Regions from separate parts of the Burkholderia sp. BCC1999 genome, predicted to be linked through region 2. Evidence: predicted binding sites of a transcription regulator. Region 2 holds the regulator's gene; the other holds the start of a gene.
The links. The regulator FliA, encoded in region 2, starts transcription of late flagellar genes. The targets are predictions, from matches to a motif close to CTAAAGTTTNNNNNNNNNNNGCCGNTA.
Positions count from the first base shown of each region.

Region 1 (7,174 bases), on a different contig from region 2:
GCGGGCCGCTCGCGAGCCAGCGGACGTCGTTCGCGATCTTCATCAGTCCGGCCGCGACCGTCTTCAGCGCGCCGTGCGCGAACACCAGCGCGTCGGCGGCCGCCATCACCTCGAACTTGCTCGGCGCCGTCACGAACGGCAGCTTCGCGAGCCGGCCGATTTCGTCGGCGACGCGCACCGCGAACTCAGGATGCGCATTCAGCCCGGTGCCGACCGCGGTGCCGCCGAGCGCGAGTTCGTACAGGTGCGGCAGCGCCGATTCGACGTGACGGATGCTTTGGTCGAGCTGCGCGACGTAGCCGGAAAACTCCTGGCCGAGCGTGAGCGGGGTGGCGTCCTGCAGGTGCGTGCGGCCGATCTTCACGATGTCGGCAAAGGCCTTCGACTTCGCGTCGAGCGTCGCGCGCAGCGTGCGCAACGCCGGCAGCAGGTGGTTGACGATCGCGTAGGCCGCCGCGACGTGCATCGCGGTCGGGAACACGTCGTTCGACGACTGGCCGCGGTTCACGTCGTCGTTCGGATGAACCTTGCGCGCTTCGCCGCGCTCGCCGCCCATCAGCTCGCTCGCGCGATTCGCGATCACCTCGTTGAGGTTCATGTTGGTCTGCGTGCCGGAGCCCGTCTGCCACACGGCGAGCGGGAATTCGCGCGGATGCTTGCCGGCGATGATCTCGTCGGCCGCGTCGATGATCGCGCGCGCCTTGTCGTCGGCGAGCACGCCGAGCGACTGGTTCACGGCTGCCGCCGCACGCTTGACGATCGCGAGCGCGTGGATCAGCTCGGGCGACTGCTTCTCGGTCGAGATCCGGAAATTCTGCAGCGAGCGCTCGGTCTGGGCGCCCCAGAGCCGGTCGGCCGGTACGGCGATCTCGCCGAACGTATCGCGTTCCATCCGAACTGCTTCGTTCATGATGCACTCCTCCTGGAAAGGGGAAAGGCCGCGCGTCGTCGCGCGGCATCAGACGTAATCGGGCGTATCGTGAGGCAGTCGCGCCGCTCGCGCGGCGTCTCCAGGTGTTCAGCCCACAAGCATAGCGCCGGCCGGGAATTCGCGTCGTGTCGCGCTCAGCGCGGCGACGTCACGAGCGACGCGCTCTTCAGATGAAAGCGCCACGCCATCAGCACGGCCACGCTGGCAAGGCCGGCCGCGAGGCCCCACCAGAGGCCCCGGGCACCGAGGCCTACGTGGAACGCGAACCAGTAGCCGGTCGGAAAACCGATGCCCCAGTAGCCGAGGGTCGCCGCGAGCATCGGGATGCGCGTGTCCTTCAGGCCGCGCAACGCGCCCGACGCGACGGTCTGCGCGCCGTCGACGATCTGGAACACCGCGGCGATGCCGAGCAGCGACGCGGCAAGCGACACGGTGGCCGCGTTCGACGGATCGTCGAGGTTCAGGTACAGGCCGACGATCGCATGCGGCGCGACGATCAGCACGATGCCCGACAGCGTCATGAACGCGACACCGAGCCCGAGTGCGACGAAGCCCGCATGCCGCGCGGCGACGGGCGCCCCTGCGCCGACCCAGTAGCCGACCCGCACGTTGGCGGCCTGGCCGATCGCGAGCGGCACCATGAACGCCACCGACGCGACGTTCAGCGCGATCTGGTGCGCGGCCAGCGATGTCGCACCGAGCACGCCGATGGTCAGGCCGGTTGCGAGGAACAGCGTCGACTCGACCCCGTACGTGATCGCCACCGGCCAGCCGATGCCGATCAGTTCGCCCATCATGGGCAGCTTCGGGCGCGCGGCGGTGACGAAATGACGGAAGCGTTGCCGGCCGTGCAGCAGCCAGATCAGTGCGAGCGCGGTAAGCCAGATCGTGATCGTCGTTGCGACCGCCGAACCGAGGAAGCCGAGGCGCGGCAGCCCGAACGCGCCGTGGATAAGCCCGTAGTTGAGCACGCCGTTGACGCCGACGCCGCCGATCGACACCCACAGCAGCCGCCGCGCCGCGCCGATCGCCGGCAGGAATGCACGCATCAACCCGACGCCGATCAGGCTGCCGAGCGCGGCGAAGCGCAGGATGCCCGTGTATTCGCCGACGTGATGCGCGAGCAATGGCGGCTCGTGGAACATCAGCAGGATCGGTTCGGACAGCGACAGCGCGATGATGGCCGGAATTGCGAGCAGCACGGACAGCGCGAAGCCGGTCCAGTAGATGTGCGGTACGCGCTCGTCGGCTTTGGCGCCGCGCGCGTGCGCGACGCTGACGCTCACCGACGACAGCACGCCTTGCAGCACGGTCACGATGACGAAGAAGAAGTTAGCGCCGAGTCCGCCCGCTGCGAGCGAATCGGGGCCGAGCGAACCGAGCAGCACCGTGTCGGTGACGCTCATCGCCATCTGCGAAAGTTGCGCGATCGCGAGCGGCGCGGCGAGGCGTGCGGTATCGGCGGCGTGACTGGATAGCGACGGCGGCGCGGCGACCGTCCGCGTAAGACCGGAATGCGACATGGAATGGGCGCTCGCGCGGGTGCGAGCCCGCGCTCTATGTATTTATTTTGAGAGACGCTCAGCTTACGGCTTTATTCAAACCGTGTCGAACGCGTGCGCCGATGGCCATGTCGCAGGCAGGGGGAACGACGCGGGTGCTAGCCCTCGCGCACCGCAATGCGCGTGTCGCCGAGCAGCACGACCTGGCCTGCGCGGATCTTGCAGGTCTTGCGCAGCTCGACCGCGCCGTCGACTTTCACCGCGCCGGACGCGACGATCAGCTTCGCGGTGCCACCGCTGTCCGCGAGGCCGGTGATCTTGAGAAGGTTGTGCAGCTCGACGTATTCGCCGGTCAGCGTGAAATCCAGGTTGGGCATGACGAAGAAGGTGCGCAAGGCGCGGGAGGAAACGCTCCGCATCATACGGCACCGCGGGCCGGCACGCGAGCGCGGGCCGCCGCGCCATGCAGTTGTTAAGGACTGTGAGCGATTCGTCAGCAAATGAAACGGTGGGTAACAGTCTGAGAGATTCGAGAACCGGCCGGGTGCGCCGCGGGTCTTTTGTCGTACCTGCTGCGTGTTGCGGCAGGTGGCGCCACGGGCCGCATCGCTGCGGTCCGGGCTCACAACTCATTGAGGAGAATTGCCATGTCCAAGATTCGTACGATGCTGATCGGTGCCGCGCTGACGGCGTTCGCCACTTCGGCCGCATTTGCCCAGACGGGCACGGCGGTGCAGGGTGCGGCCGGTGCCGGCGTGCAGGCGCAGACTCCGGCGGCAGGCGTCGGCGCAGGCGTGCAGGGCAGTGCCGGCGCGAACGCGTCGGGCAACGCGGTCGGCGGTGCAACCGATGCGGTCGGCGCGGCAGCCGACGGCGCGAAGGATTCGGCGACGTCGGCCGTCCATTCGGCCAAGAAGCACACGAAGCATGCCGCGAAGTCGGCCAAGGGCCATGTCGGCGCAGCCAAGGCGAAGGCCGGCGAAGCGACCGAAGGCGGCGCATCGGTCGGCGCGGAAGGCGGTGCATCGGCCCAGGGCGCCACGCAGTAAGCGGTGCCTGACGCCGCGTGACGCTCGCCCCCCGGGCGTCGCGCCGGCGACAGTATGACGGCCCGGTCCGCTGCGTGCGAATCGGGCCGTTTTCATGGGTTCATGCTTTCTGCGGGATGGGTGCGCGGTCAGGGCCGGCGCGGTCCTTGCCCCTGTCCCGGTTGTCCCTGCGCCGGTCGCACGGCGGCCGGCGTGAACACGCTGCGCAGCCACGCGGCAAGCCGCGCGAAGACGTCGTACGGTTCCTCGACGAAGATCTCCGGCTTGAGCAGCCGCAGGTATTCCATGATCTGCTGCGCTTCCTGCTTCTGGAACGAGCCGTGCGCGAGCCCGAGCCGCAGCAGCCCGCGCAGTTCGCCGAGCTTGTCGCGCGCGGTGCTGCCGACGCTCATCTCGCACGCGAGCTTGGCCTCGTAAATGCGCTGGCGCAACGATTCGGCGAGCCGCCACGCGGGCGTCTGCATCAGTTCCTCGAGCGTCTGGATGTCCTGCGCCGCGCCCTTGATCTGCGACGCGAGCGGGTCGATCAGCGACGGGTCGCCCTGCGCTTCGGCGACGATCGCCTTCGCCCAGTCGCGACACGCTTTCGCGAGTTCGTCGGGGGTCCATTCGGAGCGCGACGCGAAGCCGAAGCCGAATTCGCCGGCCTGTCGCATCAGGATCGCGACGACGTCCGGAAATTCCTTGTCGAGCGTGCGCTTGGCCCACGCGTACTGGCCGCCCTGCAGCATCCGCTGCACCGCGTGTTCGGTCAGCGGGACCATGTTGTCGAGCAGCTTGGCGCGCAGGAAATCCTCGAACGACGGCGTCGCGAACTGCGGGTCGAGTTTCAGCGACACGCGCACGAACGCGTCGTAGTCCTTGCGCAGGGACTCGAGCGTGTCGTCCTTGAGGGAAAGGGTGATCTGGCCCATGAATCGTCTCGATGGCGGCCCGCGCAAGCCGACGGCCGGCACGGCGCACCGGAGCGGGCACAGTGTCGACTGACCGGTGCGCGCAGAGGCCGGTGGCGGGTCTTCATTCCCTATATCGGCGCGCCGGGCGAAAACTTGAGCGCGCGTGGGTAGAGCGTCCGCTCAGGCGGGCAGCCAGTGCGGGATCACGACCCCTTGCCAGAAGAAGAACACCGCGAGCCCCGCGGCGATCGTCACGAGCGGGCGACGGGTTGCCGCCGACACCAGCACGGCGGCGAGCGCGCCGACGAGCTGCGGATTGCGCCAGGTCAGCTCGGCCGTGCCGCCGTGCGGGGAGACGGTCATCGGCACGATGATCGCCGTCAGCACGGTGACGGGAACGAAGCCGAGCGCGGTCCGCACGAGCGGCGGGAAGGTCAGCCGTTCGCCGAACAGGAACAGCGTCGAGCGGATCGCGTACGTGATGACGGCCATTCCGAGGATCAGGAGCGCGTAGTTCACGATGCGGCCTCCGTGCGCGAGCCGGCGCGCGTGCGTTCGTGCAGCAGCGTGAGCGCGACGCCGATCGCGACGCCCGCGGCGACCGCGCCGAGCAGCCCGAGCTTGTACGGCCAGCCCTGCCAGAGGTACGCGAGCGTGCCGGCCGTCGCGGCCGCCGCGAAGTAGCGCAGCGTGCCGAGTTGCGGGACGACGATCGCGATGAAGGTGGCCGCCATCGCGAAATCGAGGCCGAGCGACTGCAGGCCCGGGAACGCGGCGCCGAAGCCGATGCCCGCGAGTGTCCAGACCTGCCAGTTCAGGTACATCGCGAGCCCGGAGCCGAAGAAGTAGTGGGGGCCGATCGTACCGGGCGCGAAGTGCCGGTAGTGCGCATAGGCGACCGCGAACACCTCGTCGGTCATCAGCGCGCCGAGCGTCGCGCGCCAGCGCAGCGGCAGGTGTGCGACATAGGGTGCGAGCGTCGCGCTGTACAGCAGGTGGCGCAGATTCACGATCAGCGTGGTCGCGAGCACGACGACGAAGCTCGCGCTGCCGGCGATCAGGCCGAGCGCGATGAACTGCGCGGAGCCCGCGAATACCGCGAGCGACATCAGCGCGCCATGCCATGCGGCGAGCGGGCCGCCGCCGACGAGCGTGCCGAAAATCACGCCGAACGGCGCGGCGCCGATCATCATCGGAATCGTGTCGCGCGCGCCGTCGAGCCATTCGTTGAGCGGGCGGCGAGGGGGCGATGCGGATGTCGGGTTCAAAGGGTTTCCTCCATGGATGGGAGGATAGCGGGCCGGTGGCGGGCCGGCTTGTATGTTCTTGCGCTGGCGGAATCGGAGGCGGCCGCGTCAGCTCGCCTGCCAGCGCCCGGGCGGCACGCCGAACATCCGTTTGAAATGGCGCGTGAAGTGGCTCTGGTCGACGAAGCCGCTGGCCGCCGCGACGTCGGCGACGGGCACGCCCGCGCGCAGCGGCGCCAGCGCGCGCTGCAGCCGCAGTTGGTTGCGCCACGCATGCGGCGGCATGCCGGTTGTGCGCGTGAACAGGCGCGCCGCGTGAAACGGCGACAGGCCGGCCGCCTGCGCGATGTCGTCGAGCGTCACCGCGCACATGAGATCGGCCGCGAGCCGCTCGCGCATCGCATCGACGCGCGGTTCGTCCGCCGCGAGCAGCGCCGGTCGCGGCAGCGCGTCGGCATGGCGCACGATCAGCGTCGACAGCGCGTCGAGCATCGCCGTTTCGGCGGCGAGCGGATCGTAGATGCGCGGTGCGTCGATCGCCGTATCGCCGGCCGGCTGCCCGTGCGCATTCGACGACAGCGCGCGCTCGCTGCCGGCTTCCATCATCCGGTGCGCCAGCGTGAGCCGGGCCGCGAGATCGGCATCGCGAATCACGTCGGGGGCAAACCACGGCGCATCCTGCGGGCGGCCGGCGATCGCGCTCGTGAGTTCGCGGATGAATTCGACCGGCATGTAGCTGACGCGATAGCACCAGCCTTCGTCGGCCGCGCGCGAGCCCGTATGCACTTCACCGGGATTGATCACGGGCACGGTGCCCGTTTCGGCGACATAGCCGTTGCCACGATAGGTGAAGCGTTCCGCGCCTTCGAGAATCACGGGGATCGTGTACGCGTCGTGCCAGTGCGGCGCGAACGTGTGGTCGCGATAGGTCGCCGTGACGAGATCCGCCTCCGGCAGCAGCGGCGTGCGCCAGTAGCGTGCGGCGTCGGGAAGGCGAGGGGCGGACATGATCGGGCGCGGGAGCGGTCGAACCGACAGTGTATCGCTCGCGCGCCCGGCCGGTGTGCGCGTTACTTGACCGGAATCGTCGTGCCGGCGGGCATCGGTACCGCGGTGACCGCGTTCTTCGGGCTGCCGCTGACGATGCGGTCGCTGTAGGTCAGGTAGACGATCGTGTTGCGCTTCTTGTCGACCACGCGCACGACGTGCAGCGTCTTGAAGATGAACGACATGCGCTCGCTGAACACGTCGGTCTGCTGCTTGAGCGGTTCCTTGAAGCTGATCGGGCCGACCTGCCGGCAGGCGATCGACGCTTCGCTCGGATCCTCGGCGACGCCGAGCGTGCCCTTGATCCCGCCGGTGCGCGCGCGGGATACGTAGCAAGTCACGCCGTTCACGACCGGATCGTCATACGCTTCGACGACCACGCGATCGGAGCCCGTGACGCGGAAATGGGTGTTGACGCTGCCGACTTCCTCCGCGTGCGCGAGCGGTGCCGCGGCGAATGCGGAAAACAGGAGGGCGAACGGGGCGGAGCGGAGGAGGCGAT
Region 1 covers NZ_CAJPHP010000007.1:296,670-303,843, reverse strand. Annotated here, with positions in the region: gene fumC (class II fumarate hydratase) at 1-910, opposite strand, end outside; gene norM (multidrug efflux MATE transporter NorM) at 1,066-2,454, opposite strand; gene U5809_RS12745 (RNA-binding S4 domain-containing protein) at 2,592-2,810, opposite strand; gene U5809_RS12740 (hypothetical protein) at 3,081-3,482, shown strand; gene U5809_RS12735 (DUF4088 family protein) at 3,611-4,396, opposite strand; gene U5809_RS12730 (AzlD domain-containing protein) at 4,559-4,897, opposite strand; gene U5809_RS12725 (AzlC family ABC transporter permease) at 4,894-5,646, opposite strand; gene U5809_RS12720 (AraC family transcriptional regulator) at 5,734-6,633, opposite strand; gene U5809_RS12715 (CreA family protein) at 6,696-7,174, opposite strand, start outside.
Region 1: a site for FliA is predicted at 4,510-4,536, ahead of U5809_RS12735 (DUF4088 family protein). Genes of this name have one in related genera too.

Region 2 (7,174 bases):
CTCCGGTTCGGTTGTCGATCTGTACGATCAGCGACCACCGCCGCCCCGTGCGCCCCGCAGCGGGGCGCGCACGGCGCGGCGGCGGCCGCGACGCATCAGTAGCGGTAGTGGTTCGGCTTGAACGGGCCGTCCTTCTGCACGCCGATGTACGAAGCCTGCTCGTCCGACAGCACGGACAGGTTCGCGCCGATGCGCGCGAGGTGCAGGCGTGCGACCTTTTCATCGAGATGCTTCGGCAGCACGTACACCTTGTTCTCGTACTCGTTGCCGCGCACGAACAGCTCGATCTGCGCGAGCGTCTGGTTCGCGAACGAGTTCGACATCACGAACGACGGGTGGCCGGTCGCGCAGCCGAGGTTCACGAGACGGCCTTCCGCCAGCAGGATCACGCGCTTGCCGTCCGGGAAGATGATGTGGTCGACCTGCGGCTTGATGTTTTCCCACTGGTACTGGCGCGTCGACGCAACGTCGATTTCCGAGTCGAAGTGACCGATGTTGCAGACGATCGCGTTGTGGCGCATCGCCTTCATGTGGTCATGGCCGATCACGTGGAAGTTGCCGGTTGCCGTCACGAAGATGTCGGCCTTGTCGGCCGCGTATTCCATCGTCACGACGCGGTAGCCTTCCATCGCCGCCTGCAGCGCGCAGATCGGATCGATTTCGGTGACCCACACGGTCGCGCCGAGGCCGCGCAGCGACTGCGCGCAGCCCTTGCCCACGTCGCCGTAGCCGGCAACGACCGCGACCTTGCCCGCGATCATCACGTCGGTCGCGCGCTTGATGCCGTCGACCAGCGATTCACGGCAGCCGTACAGGTTGTCGAACTTCGACTTCGTGACCGAATCGTTCACGTTGAACGCCGGGAACGGCAGGCGGCCGTCCTTTTCCATCTGGTACAGGCGGTGCACGCCGGTCGTGGTTTCTTCGGTCACGCCCTTGATGTGCGCGAGGCGCGTCGAGTACCAGGTCGGGTCCGCGTCGAGGTGCTTCGCGATCGACTTGTACAGCGCGACTTCTTCCTCGTTGGTCGGCTTCGCGATCACCGAACGGTCCTTCTCGGCCTTCGAGCCGAGGATCAGCAGCAGCGTTGCGTCGCCGCCGTCGTCCAGGATCATGTTCGCGAATTCGCCGTTCGGCCATTCGAAGATGCGGTGCGAGAACTCCCAGTATTCGTCGAGCGACTCGCCCTTGAACGCGAACACCGGCGTGCCGGCTTCGACGATCGCGGCCGCGGCGTGATCCTGCGTCGAGAAGATGTTGCACGAGGCCCAGCGGACGTCCGCGCCGAGCGCCTTCAGCGTCTCGATCAGCACGCCCGTCTGGATCGTCATGTGCAGCGAACCGGCGATGCGCGCGCCCTTCAGCGGCTGCTGCGCCTTGTATTCGTCACGGATCTGCACGAGGCCCGGCATTTCGGTCTCGGCGATGTTGAGTTCCTTGCGGCCCCAGCCGGCCAGCGCCATGTCGGCGACGACGTAATCGTGGGAAGCCTTGGAATCGATAATGGCGTTCATCACGCCCTCCTTTCTAAAAAGTTTCTAGATTGGTGACGTGAGCGCCGTTCAGGAAGCGGGGCCGGCGCGACAACACGCTGAACGCGCGCCGCACGGCTGCTTGGTGAAGCCTTCCGAGCCTGGCGGACGCAGAGGGTCCGTCGCAACGCTCCTCGGAAAACGGAGGGGATTGTAGCAAATCGGCGCGCGAAATGCGCGAGCACGGCACCAGCGCGCGGCGTCGGCGCGCAGGGCCGCCCTGAAAGGGTCAGGACTCCGCGCCGACCCAGGCCTGCTCGCGCAGCCGCGCGCGCAGGCGCGCGACGGCCTGGCTGTGCAGCTGGCACACGCGCGACTCGCTCACCTCGAGCACCGCGCCGATCTCGCGCAGATTCAGACCCCGTTCGTAGTACAGCGACATCAGCAGCTTCTCCCGCTCCGGCAGCCGCTCGATCGCCTCGACGAGCGCCTCGCGCAGATGCTCGTCGAGCAGCGACGACAGCGGATCGGCGTGATCGACGCGATAGCGGTCGAGAAACGGCTCGTCGTCGGCCGCGCGGTCGAAATCCTCGTAGTAGATGAGCTGGCTGCCGTGCAGGTCCTGCAGCATCCCCTGGTATTCGTCGAGCGGCATCTTCAGGTGCTCCGCGATCTCGGTCTCGCTCGCCGAGCGGCCGAGATGCTGTTCGACCTGGTGCACCGCGTGCTCGACCTCGCGCGACGTCTTGCGCAGGCTGCGCGGCAGCCAGTCGTTGCTGCGCAGCTCGTCGAGCATCGCGCCGCGGATGCGCTGCGTCGCGTAGGTCTCGAACTGCGCGCCCTGGTCTTCCTTGTAGCGGCCGGCCGCGTCCATCAGGCCGATCATGCCGGCCTGGATCAGGTCGTCGAGGTCGACGCTCGCCGGCATCTTCGCGACGAGCTGCAGCCCGAGGCGGCGCACGAGCGGCGCATATTGCGCGAGCACGTCGGCCTGGGACATCTTTCCTTGAGCGTTGTACATCATGGCTCTCTCCTTCCGGTGGCGCTCACGCGGCGTGTGCCGCGCCCGCCTCATACGACGGCTTGCCGCCCGCGTGGACCGCGCGCCCCGCGCCCGAACGCGGGCGCATCGGCCAGTACAGCAGGTCGGCGGCAATCTGCCGGTAATCGCGCGCGGCCGCCGACGACGGGAACGCGTCGACCACCGCATGCATCAGTTCGCGTGCATGCTCGACGAGCGGATCGGCGCTCACGCAGCCCGCGTCGGCGATCGACACGGTCAGGTAGCGGCTCGCGACGCCCGCGAGGTTGTCGAAGGCCGTCTTCGCGTCCGCGTGGCTGCCGACGTGATTGGTCAGCACGCGGAACTGCGCGAACGCGTGCGCGAAATGCAGCCGCTTCATGCACGCGTACGCCTCGGTGATCGCCTGCGCGGCAACGCGCGTGACGACCAGCACGTCGTGCGCTTCGCGTGCGAGCGCCGAGAACGAACCGTCGGCGCCGAGTTGCGTGTCGACCAGCACGATGTCGGCCGGCCCGTCGATGAAATCGCTCAGTTGCGCGTCGCTGTAGCCGGCGCGCGCGAGCCGCGCCGCCGCGCACAGGCCGAAGCCGGCGGCCACCCGCGTGCGTTCGCCGTCGCGCAGCCATGCGCCCGCCAGGGTCGCGCTGGCCGAATGCACGTCGGCGCGTTCGTCGACGACGAGCACGTCCTTGCCGAGCGACGCGAGCGCCGTAGCCAGGTTCACGATGGTGGACGTGCAGCCGACACCCGTCGGCCCGCCCGTCACCGCGACGATGCGCGACGCGCGCCCGGCCAGCAGGCGCCGCAGCCCTTCGGCCTGGTCGATGATCCGTTTATCCAAATCGCACCTCGTGCAGCTCGGCAGTGGAACGTGCGGTCAGTGCGGAAAGCAGCGTCGGCATGTCCTCGTCTTGCGGCACGAAGGGGGAACCGTCGCGCGGCACGCAGAACGCGCTCTTCAGCAGGAATTTGGTCGAGGCGACGTACAGGTTCTCCGGCACCTTCTGGCCGGTCGACACGTAGTGGACCGGCAGCTTGTAGCGGATCACCGTGTCGAGCACGCCGCCGAGGTGGGTCGCTTCGTCGAGCTTCGTGAGGATGCAGCCGGCCAGGTCTGGGGATGCCGCCTGCGGATGTTCGCCCGCGCTGCGGTACGCCTGCACGACTTCGTTGAGCGTGTCGCCGTGGCTCGTCGCGTTGAGCAGCAGCAGGCGCTGCACCGGCGCGTTCGCGCCATGCAGCATCGCGATCTGGTCGGACACCGCGCGGTCGCGCTGGCTCATGCCGATCGTGTCGATCAGCACGATGTGCTTGTTGCGCAGCTCGGACAGTGCGAGCGCGAGATCGCCCGCATCCTTCACCGCGTGCACCGGCACGCCGAGGATCTTGCCGAAGATGCGCAGCTGCTCGTGGCCGCCGATCCGGTAGCTGTCGGTGGTCAGCAGCGCGACCTTGCTCGCGCCGAAGCGCATCACGCAGCGCGCGGCCAGCTTCGCGGTGGTGGTCGTCTTGCCGACGCCCGTCGGCCCCATCAGCGCGAACACGCCGCCGCGCTCCATCAGCGCATCCTCGCTGTCGAGCACCGGCAGGTTCGACGCGAGCACCGACTGCGCCCATTCGGCAGCCTGTTCGAAGGTCTGCGCGCCGTCGCCGGACGGCAGGTTGTCGACCAGCATCCGTACGAGCTGCGCGGAGAAACCGGCCGCGAACAGGTGCTTCGTCAGCGCGCCGTGCACGGCGCTGCGACGCTGGCGGTCGTGCCACTTCAGGCTGTCGAACTGCTCTTCCAGCATGCCGCGCAGTTCGCCGAGTTCCTGCATCACCGTGTCGTTGACGATCCGCTCGATGCGCGACTTCACCGCATCGGCCACCGCGGCGGCCGCGTCGGCGGGCAGGCGCGTGCGCTCGGCCGTCTTCGCCGCGTGCGCGGCGCTCGTGTCGGGCGCGCGGGTGGCGGCGGCCGGCATCCGGCGCTCGGCGTCGCGCACGATGTCGCGCGCCCAGTCGGGCGGCGTCGCGCGCGCGGCGGCCTGCGGCGCGCTCGCGCTCGCGGGCGGCGCGGCCGGCGACTGCGCGCGTGCGATCAGCGCGTCGCGCTGCTGCGTCAGGCGCTTCGCGTGCTCGACCAGCCACGGTGCGGGTTCGGATGCACCGGCGGCCGGCGTATCGGCGGCGGATGCGGCGCTCGCCGGCGAGGCCGCAACCGCCGGTGTGCCGGCCAGCGTGTCCGCGTCGATCGCCGACGCATGCGCGCTCGCCTCGTCCGCATCGGCGCTCGCGCCGAACACGGACGAGAATACGTCCGGCAGCCCGCCTTCGCCGGCAGCGTAAGGATTGACGGCCGGGCGAGCCGGCGCGGCGCCGGGGCGCGACACGATGCCGGACATCGCGGCGGCCGGCACGGATTCCGGCAGGCGCGGCGTGGCGAGGCGCGGGCGGGCGGCCGGCGGCGTCACCGCGGCCAGGTCCGAATCGGCGAGTGCAACGATTTCGACGCTGCCGTCATCGAGCGTGCGGTTCGACAGCACGACCGCGTCGGCGCCGAGCGCCTCGCGCACGAGACGAAGTGCGTCGCGGCTCGTTGCGCCGGTGAATTTGCGAATGTTCAAGCGGAACCCCCGATGACGTTAACGACTTTGATCGTGCGTGTGTCCGGCACTTCGGCATACGACAGCACTTTCAATTGCGGCAGGCTGCGGCGCAGGAAACGCGCGAGCATCGCGCGCAGCGCGTGCTGCACGAGCAGCACGGGCGGCAGCCCGAGATTCTGTTGACGCAGCATCGCTTGCTGCGTGCCGGTCAGAAGGTTGTGCGCGAGGCCGGGCTCGAGGCCCGGGTTCGCGCCGGTGGCGAGCGCCTGCGACAGCACGCGCTCGAGATTCGCGTCGAGGCCCATCACCTGCATTTCGCCGGCGCCCGGATACCACTGCTGCGTGATCGCGCGGCCGAGCGAAAGCCGCACCGCGGCGGTGATCTCGTACGCGTCGCCACGGCCCGCGTGTTCGGACACGGCTTCGAGGATCGTGCGCATGTCGCGGATCGGCACGCCTTCCTCGAGCAGGTTCTGCAGCACTTTCTGCAGCGTCGTCAGCGAGATCGTCTTCGGCACGAGGTCCTCGACGAGCGACGGCGCGTCCTTGCCGGTGCGCTCGATGAGCGCCTGCACTTCCTGGCGGCCGAGCAGTTCGGCCGCGTGCTGGACGACGAGATGGTTCAGGTGCGTCGCGACGACCGTGCTCGCGTCGACCACCGTGTAGCCGTACACCTGCGCCTGCTCGCGCAGCGCGACGTCGATCCACACGGCCGGCAGGCCGAACGCGGGATCCTGCGTGACTGCCCCCGGCAGCGCGGCCGTCACCTGACCCGGGTTGATCGCGAGCCACTGGCCCGGGAACACTTCGCCGACGCCGATCTCGACGCCCTTCAGCGCGATCCGGTACGCGTTCGGCCGCAGTTCGAGGTTGTCGCGGATATGGATCACCGGCGGCAGGAAGCCGATTTCCTGCGCGAATTTCTTGCGGATGCTCTTGATGCGCTTGAGCAGTTCGCCGTCGCTGCCCTTGTCGACGAGCGGAATCAGCCGGTAGCCGACTTCGAGGCCGAGCGGGTCGATCAGCTGCACGTCGTCCCAGGTCGCCTCGTGGCTGTCGGTCGGCAGGACCGCGGGCGGCGCGATGTCGGACACGTCGCCGGCTGCCTTGCGAGCCGCCGCGCGCTTGGTCTGCGTGCGGGCCAGCCAGATCGCGCCGCCGCCGAGCCCGAGGAACGCGAAGTGCGGCATGCCGGGGATCAGCCCCATGATCACGATGATCACGCCGGTGATCGTCAGCACGCGCGGGTTCGTGAACAGCTGGCCGGTGATCTGCGTGCCGATGTCCTCGTCGGTCGCGACGCGCGACACGATCACGCCGGCCGCGGTCGAGATCACGAGCGACGGGATCTGCGCGACGAGGCCGTCGCCGATCGTCAGCAGCGTGTAGTTCGTGCCGGCCGCGGCGAACGACATGTCGTGCTGGACCATCCCGACGATCAGCCCGCCGATCACGTTGATCGCCATGATGATCAGGCCGGCGATCGCGTCGCCGCGCACGAATTTCGACGCGCCGTCCATCGACCCGTAGAACTCGGCTTCCTGCGACACGGCCAGGCGGCGCTTGCGGGCCTGATCCTCGTTGATGAGGCCCGCGTTCAGGTCGGCGTCGATCGCCATCTGCTTGCCGGGCATCGCATCGAGCGTGAAGCGCGCGGACACTTCGGCGATCCGCCCCGCGCCCTTCGTGATCACCATGAAGTTGATGATCATCAGGATCACGAACACGACGATGCCAACCGCGAAGTTGCCGCCGACGAGGAAGTGGCCGAATGCCTCGATCACCTGGCCGGCCGCGTCCGGCCCGGTGTGGCCTTCGAGCAGCACGACGCGCGTCGACGCGACGTTCAGCGACAGGCGCAAGAGCGTCGAGAACAGCAGCACGCTCGGGAACGCCGCGAAGTCGAGCGGCTTCATCGTGTACATGCTGACGAGCAGCACCATCACCGACAGCGCGATGTTGAACGTGAACAGCAGATCCAGCAGCAGCGGCGGCAGCGGCAGGATCATCATCCCCAGGATCATGCAGATGAGGATCGGGCCCGCGAGCGCGCGCAGGTTGGTGCCCGCGAACGGGTTCGGGCGCTT
Region 2 covers NZ_CAJPHP010000036.1:2,845-10,018, reverse strand. Annotated here, with positions in the region: gene ahcY (adenosylhomocysteinase) at 96-1,514, opposite strand; S-adenosyl-L-homocysteine riboswitch at 1,547-1,674, opposite strand; gene U5809_RS33085 (RNA polymerase sigma factor FliA) at 1,762-2,496, opposite strand; gene U5809_RS33080 (MinD/ParA family protein) at 2,519-3,337, opposite strand; gene flhF (flagellar biosynthesis protein FlhF) at 3,330-5,105, opposite strand; gene flhA (flagellar biosynthesis protein FlhA) at 5,102-7,174, opposite strand, start outside.